3 regions of the Burkholderia sp. PU8-34 genome follow, and region 3 is predicted to be linked to each of the others. Evidence: predicted binding sites of a transcription regulator. Region 3 holds the regulator's gene; each other region holds the start of a gene.
What was found. The regulator LexA, encoded in region 3, represses DNA repair genes until DNA is damaged. The targets are predictions, from matches to a motif close to ACTGTATNNNNATACAGT.

Region 1: the regulator LexA is predicted to act here: its motif matches at 1,556-1,573, upstream of ACV22Z_RS23575 (DUF2471 family protein).
Region 2: the regulator LexA is predicted to act here: its motif matches at 1,706-1,723, upstream of ACV22Z_RS11585 (VRR-NUC domain-containing protein).

What each region holds. Positions count from the first base shown of each region.
Region 1 covers NZ_JBSAXC010000010.1:225,582-228,854, reverse strand. Annotated here, with positions in the region: gene ACV22Z_RS23580 (oxidoreductase) at 1-850, shown strand, start outside; gene ACV22Z_RS23575 (DUF2471 family protein) at 1,091-1,495, opposite strand; partial or broken gene ACV22Z_RS23570 (NAD(P)H-dependent oxidoreductase) at 1,738-2,361, shown strand; gene catC (muconolactone Delta-isomerase) at 2,571-2,861, opposite strand; gene catA (catechol 1,2-dioxygenase) at 2,900-3,273, opposite strand, start outside.
Region 2 covers NZ_JBSAXC010000004.1:55,613-58,885, forward strand. Annotated here, with positions in the region: gene ACV22Z_RS11585 (VRR-NUC domain-containing protein) at 1-1,694, opposite strand, end outside; gene ACV22Z_RS11590 (MipA/OmpV family protein) at 1,919-2,797, opposite strand; gene ACV22Z_RS11595 (hypothetical protein) at 3,081-3,273, opposite strand, start outside.
Region 3 covers NZ_JBSAXC010000002.1:589,761-593,033, forward strand. Annotated here, with positions in the region: gene ACV22Z_RS07395 (universal stress protein) at 1-456, shown strand, start outside; gene ACV22Z_RS07400 (DUF2939 domain-containing protein) at 520-1,194, opposite strand; gene ACV22Z_RS07405 (hypothetical protein) at 1,224-1,559, opposite strand; gene lexA (transcriptional repressor LexA) at 1,586-2,233, opposite strand; gene ACV22Z_RS07415 (sulfate ABC transporter substrate-binding protein) at 2,506-3,273, shown strand, end outside.

The DNA of each region.
Region 1 (3,273 bases), on a different contig from region 3:
CGCGCAGCGCGGCCATCGGGTCGACCTGTTCGATGCGGCGGCGGATATCGGCGGGCAGTTCAACATGGCGAAGCGAATTCCGGGCAAGGAGGAATTCCATGAGGTGCTGCGCTATTTCCGCCGGCAGATCGAGTTGACCGGTGTGTCGTTGCACCTGAACCGGTGTGTCGATGCAAGCGACCTGATCGCGGGCGGGTATGACGAAATCGTGCTCGCAACCGGCGTGTCACCGCGCGATCCCAAGATTCCAGGGCAAGACGGCGCGAACGTGCTGAGCTATATCGACGTGCTCGCGGGCAATCGGCCGGTCGGCAAGCGGGTCGCGGTGGTTGGCGCGGGCGGGATCGGCTTCGATGTCGCGGAGTTTCTCGTGCAGGACGGTGTGTCGCCGGCGCTCGATCTCGACGAATGGAAGGCCGAATGGGGCGTGACCGATCCGGCGGCGACGCGCGGCGGCGTGACGCGTGCGCAGACGACGCCGCCGGCCCGCGAGGTGACACTGCTGCAGCGCAAGGCCGCGCCGCTCGGCAAGGGGCTCGGCAAGACGACCGGCTGGATTCACCGCGCGACGCTGAAGATGAAGCAGGTGAAGATGATCGGCGGCGTGAACTACGAGCGGATCGATGTGCGCGGGCTGCATGTGTCGTACGGCGAGAAGCGCGCCGATCCGGAGCTGATCGAGGTCGACACGATCGTGCTGTGTGCGGGCCAGGAGCCGCAGCGCGCGCTCGTCGAACCGCTGCAGGCAGCGGGGCAATCGGTGCACCTGATCGGCGGCGCGGAACTGGCCGCCGAACTCGATGCGAAGCGTGCGATCGACCAGGGTGCGCGGCTGGCGGCGCGGCTGTAACGCGTGTAGTGCGTATTGCCACTGATCTCAACCTCCGGCACCGGGTACGCAGGCCCTGCCCTCATCGGCGCGTGCTACGTCTCTCGATGAGGGCAGGGCGGCTGGCCCGTACGGCTACGTAGCCGTCGCAGCGGCGGTCGCTACCCAACGATCGTTTTCGCATTGCGTGGGCGATCGTCGGGCCTGATCAATATCGGCTGCCGACCCGTTCACAGTGCTGATGGCGCACTCTGCCGATGCTCAGGCGGCCTCGGCCTGTTCCGCGGCTTCCGCCTCGAGCATCGCCTTCACGATCAGATAGACGGCCGGCAGGTCGTCGTCGTCGCGGCGCCAGTCCACTGGTTCCTCGACGTCCGCGGCCAGCAGGCGGCTGTCGCGCAGCCGGATGAACGCGTCGATCACCGCAGGATCGTTCCGGTTCAGAAACCCCGAATTCGAGAAAGCCAGCTCCTCGACGTCGAGCAGCGCGCGCCAGCTCATCGTGCGCACCGCGGCCGGGTGCGTGCGCCGGCGCAGGCCGAGCGCACGCTGGGCAGGCCCGCCGACCACACGCTGCAGGTCGACGACCGCCCGCTGCGCGGCGCGCTCGAAGTGGACGGGATTGAAGCCGGGTTGCTCGGGATCGAAAGCGGATGACTGGAACATGGTCGCCTCACAAGGTCCGTTCGTCGAAGATGACGGAAATCGGGTCATATGGCCAAAAGCACTGTAAATATATACAGTGATTCGGACGGTTTCAAGTCCTGGATAGAGATTTTTGGCAGTGGGTGTCAGCGAGCGGTCGGGGCGATTGGCGAGGGTAACGGGTAAGGGCGACTGGCGAAGACGATCCGCAACAGTGACCTGCGGCGGTGGCACGCGACGCTGGCCGGAGAGGGGGGCCTGCGAAGCCGCCCGGCGAGCGATTCGATCCGTCAGACGACGCAAAGCGCGCGTTCGAGCAAGGCACGCAACCCGACGACATCGCGCGCGAACAGGCGAAGCTGAAGTGGGCCGATGCGGCGATCCTGCAGTTCCCGCTGTGGTGGTTCACGATGCCGGCGATCATGAAGGGCTGGGTCGAGCGCGTATATGCGTGCGGCTTCGCGTATGGGGTCGGCGAGCATTCGGATTCACATTGGGGCAATCGGTACGGCGAAGGCACGCTCGCAGGCAAGCGCGCGATGGTGCTCGTCACGACGGGCGGCTGGGAATCGCACTACAGCCCGCGTGGCATCAACGGCGCGATCGACGAAGTGCTGTTTCCGATCCAGCATGGGGTGCTGTTTTACCCGGGCTTCGACGTGCTTCCGCCGTTCGTGATCTACCGGACGGGAGAGATGGATGACGCGCGGTTTGCGGCAACGCGCGATGCGCTCGGCGCGCGTCTCGACAGTCTGTGGGAGATTTCGCCGATTCCGTTCCGGCGGCAGAACTCCGGCGAATACGAGATTCCGGCGTTGACGTTGAAGGCAGAGATCGCGCCGGAACGGGTGGGGTTCGCGGCGCATGTGGAGGAGGTGGGCCGCTGAGGCCCGATCAATGACGGTTGTGGATGCGCCGTTCGATACGCAGGCGTCCGGGCGGCGAGGTGCGCCCGGCGATGCGGGCCGTGCGAGCACGCGATACGACGCGCAATGGCAGATCACGAAACGAAGCGGGCGACCTGAGTGGAATCCCAGGTCGCCCGCGTTGCAAACAGACGCGGCCGCCAGGCGGCGACCACGTTTGCACTGCTCACTTACCGATCATCTTCCCGAACCGACGACGGATGCCGGCACAGCGCCCGCACCTCGAGCTTCATATACGGAAACAGCGGCAACTGGCTCAACGTGTCATGCAGCTGCTGCACGCTGTCGACATCAAAAATGCTGACGTTCGCATACTGCCCCGCGATCCTCCACAGATGTCGCCAGACCCCTTCGTTCATCAGCCGCTGGCACATTGCCTTCTCTTCGGCCTTCAGCGTCGCCGCCTTGACCGGATCCATATCCGCCGGCAGATGGACGGTCATTTCCACATGAAACAGCATCACTCGCTCCTTGCGTTATCGGTTCGTCGCGCAACCGCTCAGGCTTGCGCGCGCACGCGTTCGACTTCGCTGTCCGGCACGTTCGCCTTTTCCTTGATCATCGTGAAGTCAAAATCGATCAGCGCGAACTGGCCATCGACGCCGTAAGGCTTGCCTTCCGCCCCTTCGGCTTGCTTGACCTTCGGAATCAGCCCTTCGCGGGTCGCGAACGCGAAGTCGTCCCAGATGTGCGGATCGCCTTCGATGTTGATCTGCGTCGTCAGCTTACGATAACCATCCGCGGAAACGAAGAAGTGAATGTGCGCGGGACGATGGCCGTGGCGGCCGAGCTGGTCGAGCAGCTGCTCGGTCTTGCTGCCCGGCGGCACGCTGTAGCCGACCGGCAGCACGCTGCGGAAGCTGTAGCGGCCTT
Region 2 (3,273 bases), on a different contig from region 3:
CAGTAGCCGAGCCAGCGCGTCTGGTTGTCCTGCAGCCGGTCGCCGGGCCCTTTCACCTCGATCAGCTCGTAGCGCCGTTCGCCGGGCCAGAACCGCACGAGATCGGGGAGCCCCGAGCGATTGCTGCGAATGTCCGCGAGCAGGCGCGCGAACCAGAGGCGCAGATGTTCGGGCGGCAGGCAGGCAAGCGCTTCGTCGAGCAGCGCCGGGCTCAGCACGCCCCAGAACACGAACGGCGATTGCACGCCCATCTTCGTCGCGTAATGACGCTGGATCGTGTCGCGATACGCGCCGGAATCGAGCTGCGCGAAGCACGCGTCGAACGCGCCCGCACGACGCGCGGCGAAATCGGGCGCATGCAGGTCGGCCGGCCCGCGCTGGAACGGATGGAAGAACGCGCCCGGCACCGCCGCGAACACGGGCTCCCAGCACAGCAGGCCGAACAGCGAATTGATCAGCGTGTTTTCGACGTAATGGACCGGCGCGCCGGGGTGCGCGAGATGGTCGCGCACCGCAAATTCGACGCTCTCGAATGCGTCCGGGCGCACGAGCACGAGCGTTTCGCGCGGCACGTCGCGCGCTGCGGCCGCCCGCTCGACCGCGCGGCCGAGACGGCGCTGCAGCCGCGGCAGCATCCGTTCGACGCGCTGCCGCTCTTCGTCGCTTTCGAACGCGTCGCGCGCATCGAGCGCCAGCGCGAGCGCATCGTCGTCGCGGCCGCAGCGTTCGAGCACCCGGATCCGCCGGTGGCGGCTGCCGGGCCAGGCGCTGCGCGCGTAGGCATCGAGCGCGAGCGGCCAAGCCTGGCGGCGCTCGCACGTCTGGCCGAGCGTGAACAGCAGCTTCGCGCGGCGCGTCGCGAGCCACGGCTGCACGCAATCGACCGTGTCGATCAGGTCGAGGAGCGGGTCGAACGGTGCATCGTCGGGCCATGCGTCGAGCGCGGTGCGGCACGCATGCAGCGCGAGATACGTATCGACATCGCTGCGCTGCTGGAAAGCGCGCGACGACGGCGCGAACGGCACGCTTTCATACTGGAACACGCCGAGATCGGCGAGCACGAATTCGCTCCAGTCCTGGTAGAGATTGCCGAAGAACATCAGCCGCAGCCGGTCGCACAGCGGGCCGACCGTCACGCGCAGCACGCGGTCGACGTCCGATGGATTGGCGGCCGCGGGTTGCGCTCGCTCCGAATCGACGGCCGCAGATTGGTCGCCTTCCAAATCGACAGCTGCCAGTTGGATGCCCCCCGCAAACCACGCGTCGAACGGTTGCGCAACGTCATGCGCAGGCCGCAGCAGGTCGAGCCATTCGGTCTTGCGCGCGCCCGCATGCGCGCCCAGCACCGGGAACATCCGCAGCAGTTCGGCCTTGGTGGACAACGCGAAGATTTCGTCGAGCGTCAACGGCGGCGCCGGATCGACCCAGCCGAGCGCGACAAGCGGCGCGGCTGCGTCGAGCGCGCAGCCGATCTCGTCATACCGGAGCTTGCTCGCGCGGAAGTCCGGCCCATTGCGCATCAGCATCCGCACGAGCAGCGCGCGCGACGCCTGCGGCAGCGCCGCGAAGGCCTGCAGGAAGGCCCGCTCGCTGGCGTCGAGCACGTCGTCGTAGCGCTCGCCGAGCCAGGTCAGCGCACGCTCGAAATTGGTCAGGTAGTAGAACGCCGGAGGCGGCGGCGATGCGGGTGTCACGGGAGTCGGTCACTGTACGTTTGTACAGGTCCGAATCATAGCAAATGTGACGGCGGAATCGATTGATCGCACGCTGCATGACGCGCATCCCGTCGTGCGCTTGCTTGCGTCACGGGTAACGCGAATCCAGCGCGAGGCGTTCCAGCGTCTGCACGTCGATCGCGCTTTCGTCGTCGGCAACGGAGTATGCGATCGACGCCGCTGCCATGGCCGATCGCCACCGTTCAGAACTGGTAATTCACCGACAGGTCGAGCACGCCGTTCGTCGTCTGCTGCGTGACGGGGCTCGCCGCCGCGCGCCCGACGAGCTGCTCGATCGCACCGTCCATCGTCAGGAACCAGTGCTTGTTCACGAACCAGACCATCGTCACGCCCGCCCCGACCGACTTGATCCCGGCGCCTGACGAATAGCGCGGCAGCCCCGAGCGCGCGGCCGCGGCATCGCTGACGCCGAACCAGCCGTTCATGTAGCGCGCATCGGCAAACGACACCGTCGGCCCGGCGAACCAGTAGAAATTCTCGTTGCTGCCGGGCATCGGCATGTAGGCGGACAGGTCGCCGATCCAGCCGTTCGCGCCGCCGACGCTGCGCCGCACGTCCGCGCGCAGCACGAGCGGAAAATCCTTCGAGATCACGTAGTCGGCCGACAGCTTCAGCACGGGCGCCGCGTTGATGTTGTCGAAGCCGTTCAGGTGGCCGATATCGTCTGCGGCGCGGCGCCCGAGGTCGTAGCCGACGGAGAGGCTGACGCGCCAGTTCGGCCCGCGCAGCACGTTCGCGCCGGCGCCCTCGCCGGTCGAGATGAAGAACAGGTCGCGATACCGGACGTCGAGGTTCGGCCCGCCCAGCACGTGATAGCGATCCGAACCCGGATAGCGCGGTTGATACGTCATCCCGGCGCCGACGCTGACCTGCCAGGTCGGAACGTTCGGTTCGAACAGCTTGATGAGCGGGACGCCAGCCGAGAACTGCCACTCGCCGAGCGGCGACGGCGTCTGTGCCGATGCGGACTGTGGATCGGCGGCCGCGAGCAGCGCGAACGCCGACATGCCGCAAAGAAGCCGGCCCGCGCCGGACGACAGCAACTGGCGAGCGATGACCATGAGCGGTGGTATCCGTCGGTTGCGTGAAAAAGGAGAACGCGCTGCGCGCCGCCTGCCGCTAATTCGATGGCCCGCTGCGAACGCAGTGTCTGCTGAATTAACGGATATCCTACGCGACGCGCGCCCGGACGCAAAGTGCCCTCCGCACGCGGGCACTTGGCTGACGATGCCGCCGGCGCGCGGATTGCCGTCGACGGTGAGAGCCAGCAGTCCCGGAGGCCCCGCTGCCGGTTGTGCTGCCCGCGCCCGTACCGGATCGGCGCAATGCGCGGGGCCGGCGGGGTCAGAAACGCTCGACGTGATAGTCGCCGCCAAGTGCGGCCGGGCTGCGCTTCGCCATCATCCGGGCGAAGCCGTCCGCCAGCCGCCCGAGCGCGAGCTGTTTCTGGCTCGCGTCCCAGTGCGTATAGGTGTCGTACGCGGCATCGTCGAACGACACGGTCACCGCGACCGGCTGGCCGCTTACGCGAAAGCCG
Region 3 (3,273 bases):
GGCACGCTCGAGGGACGCAAGGCATTGCGTTGCGGTGCCAATCTCGCGCTGGACCTGAAGGCGGAGACGCATCTGCTGTCCGTCGTCGACATGCGTTCGAGCATCGCGCAAAGCGCCGGCCTGCTGACCGACGTCGCGTGCGGCCGCTTCGAGGAAACTGCGCGTGAAATCCTGCAGGAGGGGGTGGACTGGTTGCGCGACCGGGGACTGCAGGCCGAAGGGCATTTCGCGTTCGGCTACCCGATCGACGAGATCGCGAATCTCGCGTCGGAACTGAAGGTCGACCTGATCGTGGTCGGGCACCGCTGCCGCAGCGGCCTGTCGAGATGGTGGATGGGGTCAGGCAACACCCAGCTGCTCGATCGGGTGAGTTGCAGCATCCTCGTGGCCTGCTCGACGGCGGAAGAACAGAAAGCCGAAATCGCTCGCGAACGCGAAGCTGCGACTGTGAAGTGAGCGCCTGACCGGCGCCGGCTCACGACGTGCGCGGGGTGCGGCCGGGATCGGCAGGCTGCCGGTTCAGCCGTGCAGATCGACTGCGGACAGCTTCCACGAAAACAGGCCTTCGCGATGAAAGATCGCCGCGTAGCGCGCGCCATCGACGTTGCGCTGGTAGGTCACGACAAACTCGTCGATGTTCCGGTACCCGGCGCTCGTTGGCCGTCTCTCGGGCACGGTTGCGTGCGCGTGGTCGGTTGGCGGCGCCGGCGGCGATGCAGCCGGCGCGCTGCCCGCAGGCGGATTCGCCGCGCCGGCAGCCTGCGTGCCGACCGTGCCGCTCGGCGGCTGCGCCGCCCATTCGGGCGGACGCTCGCCCGGATTGCCGCGGGGCGGTATCCCGCTCATCAGCGCAGCGACGCCTGCGGGCGTCGCATACGCGTCAACCAGCGGCCCGATCAACGCGGAGCCGATCAACGCACCGATCACGGCGAACGGATTGTTGTCCTGCCGCTTCGCGTCGATCCGGCGCATCAACTCGTCGGTGACCTGCTGCTTGAGACTGATGCGCAGCGACGGAAAATCGACATATTCGCTGACCGTTTGCGCATCACGCGCGTCGATGGCCGCCTTCAGGCGGCCGAGCGCGACATACGGTGATGCGTATGCGTAGCCGACCGCCGCCAGCAAGGCGGCAACCAATGCGACGATCAACAGGGGCTTGAGCCGCTTCGGGCGGCCCGGTGCGTGATTCACGGCGCCTCCGGCGCGGGAACGTTCCGCAATCAGAGACCACCCTGCGCGGCAGAACGTTCCTCCGCAATACAGCGATCGATCATCCGGCACACCGCATCGATCGTTCCGACCATGATCAGGCGCGACCGGCCGTGATAGACACGCACCGGCGCACGACGCGCGGGTTCCGCGTGATTCAGGCCGGCGTTCAGCGATACCCGCGCGAACGCGGGCAGCGCCGACGGCAGCAGGGACGCCTGCCGTTCGACTGCGACTTCTTCATGACCGACGGGCGCCGCGGACAGCGGCGCGCAGGGCGTGCGGCCGCGCAGGTGACGCAGACGGCCGAATTGACGGAAAGGCAGCAGGCGGGCAAGGCGTTCCATGGTGTTCTCCTGAGCGAGACGGATTGTCAGAATTCGCCCGAGCGGATCAGCCCGACGGCGATGCCTTCCAGCGCGAATTCCGCGCTGCCGGCCTTGACGAAGATGTTTTCGTAATCCGGGTTCTCCGCGATCAGCTCGAGGCCGCCGGGGCGGCGCTTCAGGCGCTTGACCGTGACGTCGTCGCCGAGACGCGCGACGATGATCTGGCCGTCCTTCGCTTCCGTGCGCTTCTGCACGGCGAGCAGGTCGCCGTCGAGGATGCCGGCGTCGCGCATCGACAGGCCGCGCACCTTCAGCAGGTAGTCGGGCTTGCTGGAGAACAGCGCGGGATCGCACGCGAAATGCTGCGAGATGTGCTCCTGCGCAAGGATCGGGCTACCGGCCGCGACGCGGCCGACGAGCGGCAGCGACAGCTGCATCAGGCCGGCGTGCGGCAGCGTGAACTGATGCGGCATGTCGTCGATGCCGAGCAGGCGGATGCCGCGCGACGCGCCGGCCGCCAGCTCGATCACGCCCTTGCGCGCGAGCGCGCGGAGGTGTTCTTCGGCCGCATTCGGCGAGCTGAAGCCCAGCTCGGCCGCGATCTCGGCACGCGTAGGCGGAAAGCCGGAGCGCTCGATCGCGCGGCGAATCAAGTCGAACACTTGCTGCTGACGGGCGGTGAGTTTGGTCATGGCTCAACTGTATGGATAGACAGTGAGCTGTATTTTTATACAGTACTTCGCGAATTTCAAGTGTTACGTGAGGTTCGTCGCGATCGCGGCGATTCCGGCGCGATCGCGCGACGCCGGGGCGCCGGTTTGTCTGCCGCAACCGTCCATCCCGACGGCGTTAGCACTTTTCAGTATTAAAAAATGAAGAACGATTATTTTTAATCATGTAACCCGTTCGATAGACTGGCCCCACATCGCAATGCCGACAACACGACAACACTGGAGAACCAAGGATGGTGAAGCGCAAAACGGGGCTGGCGAGCGGGGTGGGCCGCTTGATCGCAACACTCGCGCTGGGCGCGGCGGCGGTGCTGGGCGTCGCGACGCACGCACAGGCCGATACGACGTTCCTGAACGTGTCGTACGACCCGACGCGCGAGCTGTATCAGGACTTCAACCAGGCGTTCGGCAAGGAATGGAAGGCGAAGACGGGCGAGACGGTCAACTTCAAGCAATCGCACGGCGGCTCGGGCGCGCAGGCGCGCTCGGTGCTCGACGGCCTGCAGGCCGACGTCGTGACGCTCGCGCTCGCCTATGACATCGACGCGCTCGCGAACAAGGGGCTCGTCAACAAGGACTGGCAGAAGCGCCTGCCCGATAACGCGTCGCCGTACACGTCGACGATCGTGTTCCTCGTGCGCAAGGGCAATCCGAAGGGGATCAAGGACTGGGACGACCTGACCAGGCCGGGCGTGTCGATCGTCACGCCGAACCCGAAGACGTCGGGCGGCGCGCGCTGGAACTACCTGGCCGCATGGGCGTACGCGGTGCACAAGCCGGGCGGCAACGAGCAGACCGCGAAGGACTTCGTCACGAAGCTCTACAAGAACGCCGGCGTGCTCGATTCCGGCGCGCGCGGTGCGACGACGAGCTTTGTGCAGCGCGGGATCGGCGACGTGCTGATCGCGTGGGAGAACGAGGCGTTCCTGTCGATCAAGGAATTCGGCTCCGACAAGTTCGAGATCGTCGTGCCGTCGGTGAGCATCCTGGCCGAGCCGCCG